2 regions of the Lacticaseibacillus huelsenbergensis genome follow, and region 2 is predicted to be linked to the other one. Evidence: predicted binding sites of a transcription regulator. Region 2 holds the regulator's gene; the other holds the start of a gene.
What was found. The regulator LexA, encoded in region 2, represses DNA repair genes until DNA is damaged. The targets are predictions, from matches to a motif close to CNAACANNTGTTNG.
Positions count from the first base shown of each region.

Region 1: LHUE1_RS00165 (CitMHS family transporter) is a predicted target of LexA. The motif match lies at 1,867-1,880, and genes of this name have one in related genera.

Region 1 covers NZ_CP120687.1:31,913-35,335, forward strand. Annotated here, with positions in the region: gene LHUE1_RS00160 (hypothetical protein) at 1-177, opposite strand, end outside; gene LHUE1_RS00165 (CitMHS family transporter) at 423-1,772, opposite strand; gene LHUE1_RS00170 (hypothetical protein) at 2,057-2,314, opposite strand; gene LHUE1_RS00175 (RNA 2'-phosphotransferase) at 2,391-2,948, opposite strand; gene LHUE1_RS00180 (GNAT family N-acetyltransferase) at 2,997-3,423, shown strand, end outside.
Region 2 covers NZ_CP120687.1:1,970,218-1,973,640, reverse strand. Annotated here, with positions in the region: gene LHUE1_RS08995 (AEC family transporter) at 1-765, shown strand, start outside; gene LHUE1_RS08990 (hypothetical protein) at 797-1,261, shown strand; gene lexA (transcriptional repressor LexA) at 1,359-1,985, opposite strand; gene LHUE1_RS08980 (hypothetical protein) at 2,112-2,306, opposite strand; gene LHUE1_RS08975 (AI-2E family transporter) at 2,781-3,423, shown strand, end outside.

The sequences.
Region 1 (3,423 bases), 1.2 Mb from region 2:
AGTAACGGCAGCAGCGATCAAACTGGCAGTTAATTCGTTAGTTGGATCAACTTCCAGATAATTGGGTACTTCTTCCCATTCATGCACCTGAGCTGCTTCATCAGCATTCACCGATTTAACCGGCGCCGATTCAACTGGCGTTTGCGGTTGTTTTCGCCGATGCAACCATTTAAACATTTTCACACCCCCTAAGCGTGAGCCGGTGCGGGTAAAAGCCGGGAGTAAGTGGCCTTTGACGTGTTACGACGGGGTCCCTTACAGGTAAGCTTCTGCACCAGCAAACGCGTTAATGTAAGCATGAGCCGGCGTTGTTAAATGCCGAATCAAGCGTTATCGTCATGCATTTTCTGGTTCTCATCAACCTTATAATACGGGGAAAAGCCAATCGCGATTGGCTTTTCGGTGTCTTTTTAAATTGGTGCTTATTTTTGTGGTAGATAGAATGGCACATGACCGAAGAGCATAACAGTTACCACGAAGATGGCGAAAACGCCTAATGCATATTTTCCAGCTTCGCGTTGCCACTTACCCATGTCCAAACCGGTGAGCCGGAGCAATAGATAAATGAAAGCAACTAACGGTGAAAGCAAGTGGAATGCTTGCCCCATTAATGAAGCTAAAGCCATCTGCATATTGGTAAAGCCGTATGCGCGTCCCGCAGTTGCCAGCACCGGCATAACACCGAAGTAGAAGCCGTCGTTACTCAAGAAGAAGGTCCCTGGTGCGGAAATCAACGCAATAACCAATCCCCAGAAGCCAGCCATGGAACTTGGGATAATCGCGGTGAAACTCTTGGCAAGTGCTTCGGCCATCCCGGTTCCCTGGAATAAGCCCATGAAGACCCCGGCAGCAAAAACCAGAATAACAACTTGCACGGCATCGCCGCCGTTAGCACCGATTCGCTTGCTTTGGTCGCCTAACTTAGGATAGTTAGCCATCAATGCAATACAGGTACCAACCAAGAAGAGCAACAGCGGCGGCATCGCAATCGCCTTGATAAAGGAACTTGCCACCAGCCAAGCAATCAGCACAATGGTCAAAATGCCGTTAAAGGCAAACATATTCGGACGGCGAATTTCGGAAACTTCAGGATCAACCACTGACGTCATCTCATCGATTTCTTCATCGGTTAATTCCCGAACACCCAAGCGTTTCCGTTCTGCGCGACCCATGTGCGGTGCAACGTAGAAAACAACATAAGCCAAGGCCAGAATCATACCTGGCAATAAATACGTCAAAATGTCGGCATCAACCTTCAAAACGGCCATGGCCCGGGCAGTTGGCCCGCCCCAAGGCAACAGGTTCATGATGGTATTTTGCAAAATAATTAAAACACCGAGATTCATCATATTCATGTTGAGCTTCTTATAGATTGGAATAAATGCCGAGCAGCAGATCAAAGTCGTCGTGGTGCCATCCCCGTTAAGTGAAACTGCCATCGCAACAATCGCGGTTGCCATCAGCACTTTCATCGGGTCGCCTTTCGCGATCTTGATCATCCGGGCTGTAATCGGATCGAACAGACCGGCGTCGAGCATAATGGAAAAATACAGAATAGCGAATAAGAGCATGATCCCTGTGTTAGCGGTCGTTGTCAGACCCTTCAACACAAAATCGCCGATCGTCCCTTTCTTCGCCACGCCTGCCACCATCGCAATAATTGCAAACAGCAGCGGGATCATCACTAAAGAAGTGAATGGTGAAAGCTTCTTGGTCATGATGACGTACATGAAAACAATAATCATGGCGTAAGCAATGACGGTGAGTAACATAGTCCCAACCTCTTTTCATAAGTTTTTGTCGCTATCCACATGATACGTGATTTCTGTCACGAAAAGGCCGATTTTGCGTCTTTAGAACACCAAAAGAACAATTGTACGGTTAAGGGAAAACTAAAATTTTCAAGAAACAGAAAACGCCTTCATTGGCTTAAAATTCGGTTTTAAGTCAACGGAGGCATTTTTAAATGATACGATTGTAACGATTGAAAAAGAACACTTTTCAATTGATACTTATTTCACAATAGACTAACACAGAGACGTTTTTCTGTGTTAGTCTACCAATCCTGAAAGCGTTCGTCTTCCAACTTTTTCAACAGTTGGTGAAAGTTTTCCCGTGACGGAGCGTGGTCCAATGTTTCTTGCTGCAACTCATTAAACCGCTCTGCTAAGTAATAAGCAGTGAGATAAAGCGTTAGTTTTCGTTTGACAATGGCTTCCGGATCTTTGTCGTCCGGTACTTGGTGTGACCCCACAACAAGATTGGCGAACTGTTTCGGATTTAACCGTAAATCATCAGGTGCATCAGCCTTCATGATAGAACCTCCTTTTTTAAGTATGCCTAATACTAACATAAAAAAACGAACGTTTCCGACCAAAAGCGGGCGTTCGTCACGATGTTGGGGATGTTGTTCGGGTTAAAAATGCCGGGGGAACTGCATGCACCAACCAAACCTGACTTCCTGTCGGATAAAAAATTTCACCGGCAGCTGCTGCCGATTGCGCGGCCACGCGATAAATAACCGGATGAGGGTCATGCCGCACGCCAACTTGCCAAGCCATTTTCGGATTCTCGGAAAGATGGACAAAATCGCGGTCCATTGGCTTGAGTCCTTCAATGTCAATCAATGCGGCTGCTTGATGGGATGTGCCATGATATAACCAGATTGGCGGACGCCGCGCCGGCATTAACGGCAAGACCGGGACGCTATGGCCGTACACCGCTCTGATGGTGCTTCCCTCAATCGCAAACCGCTGCTTATCGCTTTGTGTCATAATGTCATCAAGCACCTGGCGATCAAGGTGCATCTGATAATGCGCATTGAATCGCCGAATCAACGTTTCCAGATTCGTGCGGCCATAGCGATCCAATATGATACCGATTTTTTCCGGATGGTGCCGCAAGATCAGGCTTAATGTTTTACTGATTCTGACGAGTCGCTTACCCATTAATGACCACCTCGTTTTTCAAATTGACAAAGCAAAGAAGGCATGACATTGAAATTGCATTTTTCTACAGCGAACTTAACCGATCTTGACGCCATTATGCGAATCGAACAGGCGGGCTTCACACCCCAGGAGGCTGCCAGTCGTTCCAGCATGGCGGCTCGCATCATTCATTATCCTGACACGTTTATTGTAGCGCGGACTGATCAAAAAATTGCGGGCTATATTGTTGGACCAGCCATTTCACAGTCAACCATTACCGATGATTTATTTGTCACCAGCCAGCCAAATTCGCCAGCTGCACCGTATATTGCGATTCTGAGTCTTGCGGTTGCGCCTGCTCTGCAACATCACGGCATTGGCCGCCAACTCTTAGCCAAAATGAGCGATGTCGCGCGCAAGCAAAACCGCATCGCCATTACCTTAACCTGCCTTCAGCGCCTTATCCCCTTCTACGAGCACGCCGGCTTCCACAATG
Region 2 (3,423 bases):
GGCATGCTGCTGCGGTTACTCCCAAACTTGTTGTTTCCGGTCTTGTCCATGATGATGCTTTTCGCGTTGTCCTTTTTGGTGTGTTACCTGTTAAAAGTTCCAAAGTCGCGAAAAGGCACATTTAAGTCCATGTTTTTCAACTCCAACACGGTCTTTATCGGCCTGCCGGTTAACCTGGCCTTATTCGGTCCTCGCAGTTTGCCTTATGTCTTGGTCTATTACATGGCCAACACGACAATTTTTTGGACCATCGGAGTCTACCTTATTCAAGGCGACGGCCCCAAACCAGCCCGCTTTAATCTTAAAAAGGCTTTGGGGAAGGTTTTCTCCCCGCCTTTACTGGGGTTCATGTTGGGAATTGTGTTGGTTTTACTGAATATCAAGTTGCCGACTTTTTTGATGTCCGATCTGACTTATATCGGCGATTTGACGGTTCCGGGCTCCATGTTCTTTATCGGCATTGCCTTACACGAAGCCGGGTGGAGCCAACTGCGCCTCAGCAAGGAAGCACTCGGTATCTTCAGCGGCCGCTTTCTTTTCGCCCCACTGTTGATGACAGCACTGGTCGCCTTTGCCCCGGTTCCGACGCTAATGAAACAAATCTTCATTCTGCAATCCTGCATGCCGGTCATGACCAATGCGCCGGTGGTTGCCAAACTTTATGACGCCGACGCTGACTATGCTGCGATCATGGTCACGGAAACCACACTTCTCTCCATGATCGTCATCCCCATCGTCATGACCTGCATTCAATTCATTCACTAGGAGACCGCCATTGAAAAAATTAGTTTGGCTCATGTTATTACTTATCCTCAGTGGTTGTTCTCAAGGCACGCCGACTGCCAAATCATCATCAACTCGATCAGCCACCAGTGAACAGGCATCAAAGCCGGTAAAATCCCGGAAAAAGGCAAAAAAGGCCGTGCCTAAAGCAACCTTGTCCACCTTGGTCGGTCACGCATTTGTCCAACAGGATGATCAAAAGAAAGCGATTCGCGTGTTGTCGTCAACCAGTGGCTATTACCTCGAAACGCTGTCGAACCAAGACGGCGATTTTGAAAGTACGGATCAGGGTATTTTTGCGGCCCAACTGACTTTAAAAGGGCGAATCTTCACCTTCACCGGCAAAGCCCAACCACAGGCCGCCAGCAACACGGTTCAATTCCAACTTACTAAAAAGGGATTACTGAAACAGCTTCCGGATGGCCCATTTTACAAAAAGGTACCAAAAGACGATCTTGATCAGCTTAACCGTCCTTGATGGTAGAAACTGTCACCTCAACAAAAAAGCATTTGCCACGCACACTCAATTGAATGTGTGCGGCAAATGCTTTTTTAGCTGGCTTTATTAGTAGCACTTATACAAGCGCAGGACGATACAAACTCACAACAATGCCGAGAATCGTCACATCCGGAAAAAACATGTCTTCCATATCATCATTTTCCGGATGAAGGCGAATACCGTTCTTTTCTTTGTAAAAGCGCTTGACGGTGGCTTCGTCTTCTTCAGTCATTGCCACGACAATCTGCCCATTTTCGGCGTCGTTTTGCTTCTTGACAATAATCTGATCGCCATCAAGAATCCCGATCTTGATCATGGAACTGCCTTGAACCCGAAGCATAAACAGCTCATCGGCCGAGTATGGTAGGTCATCCGGCACCGGGAAATAGTCATCGATATTCTCGATAGCAGTAATCGGCACCCCGGCCGCAACAGTCCCGACAATCGGAATGCCCTCTGCCTGAACGCCGATATAATCACGTCCTGCTGCAGTCACTTCAATCGTGCGCGGTTTGGATGGGTCTTTTGCAATCAATCCAGCGGCTAGCAACTTCTCTAAGTATGCTGCAACAGTGCTGGACGAACTAAGGCCAACTGACTTGCCGATCTCGCGAACTGTGGGTGGATACCCATGATCCTCGATCGCGTCATAGATGGTTTGTAAAATCTGTTTCCAACGTTTTTGACTCGCTTGTGTTGGCATCCGCTCACCGCTCCGTTCTCATTTGTTACACTCAGCATACCAAACCGAACGAACGTTTGCAATCATTTTCGCCGTCGTTACACGAAAAAATCCGCAGTCATCACGGCTGCGGATCATTTCATCAAATTAGTTATGCAATAATGGCATCTTATGCATCTGACGCCGATCACATCTGCTCTTGATGACTGCATAGAAGAAGCTTAGGAAAATATCCAGAGCCATCAACAAGATGCCGGCCGTCGCATAGTTGCTAAATAACAGCAATGTTGCGACCAGGGTCAGAGTTATTAATGTCCATTTAGCCCCGCGAAGTAAATTCATATGGGGTCACTCCTCTCCGTATCGGTAAAACCGACATTGACTCACCGTTTTGGTTGTGACTTTATCATACCTGATTTTTTTGATTTGTAAAGCTTTTGTATATGTAAAATTTACATTTGATGCCCTTATTTAGGCATTTTTAATATTTGTAACGGCAAATCGGTGTTTTTGTAAATTTATTGTAACGGCGTCGATACCTTCTTCTGACCATTTTAGTTAACCCGAGCCTCGAAAAATCATGGCTAGTCTAGTATCATTGTTATACAGAAGCATCCGACGTCTGGCGGGTAGAAACTTCGAAAAAATGACTCACGTGCACTCAGCTGACTTGTAAAAAACGACAACTGTACGTCGAAGTTTTTCTTGGTTCACCACAGATCTCGTGCTCGACTTGTCGTCTTTTGTAAAGGTTACCAATGACATCGCTGATTAAATCGAGTCATAACCTTTAACGTCCTTAGAGGAGGATCGCCTGTGAAACGTACCGACTCATGGTTCTACCGCCGCTTCATCAACAACAAGTTCATGGTCTTCTTAATTGACCTGCTTTTGGCCCTACTGGTTATTTTTGTTTTCACCAAAATTGCTTGGGTATTCCAGCCTGTGGTTGATTTTCTCGGTATCATCGCACCGCCGTTTATTTTTGCCGGTATTCTCTTCTATTTGACGGTACCGATCATTAATCGCCTTGAAAAAGCCGGGCTGCATCGCGGCTGGGCGATCGCGTTACTATTCGTCGTTTTGATCGGTCTTCTCGTCTGGGGGCTATTGCGCTTCATTCCGGCGGTAAGTAACCAGATTACCAGCATTGTCGATTCGGCACCGCAAATTTTTACGGAAATCGGTAAATGGCTGGATGACTTGAATGATAAGCAAAATGTTTTATCGCAACATGACCTGAACAACATTGCCAGCGAAGTCCAAACATTCTTCACCGGCAAGCAAGGCGCTTTCGTCACCGGTACCATTTCGCAGCTGCAAAATCTGATTGGCATTGTCGGCAATGTTGTTATCACGATTTCGACAGCCCCGATCATCCTCTTCTTCATGCTTAAAGACGGCGACAAGTTCACGCCGATGGTGCTGCACATTATCCCCACCAAGTTACGTGGGTCCG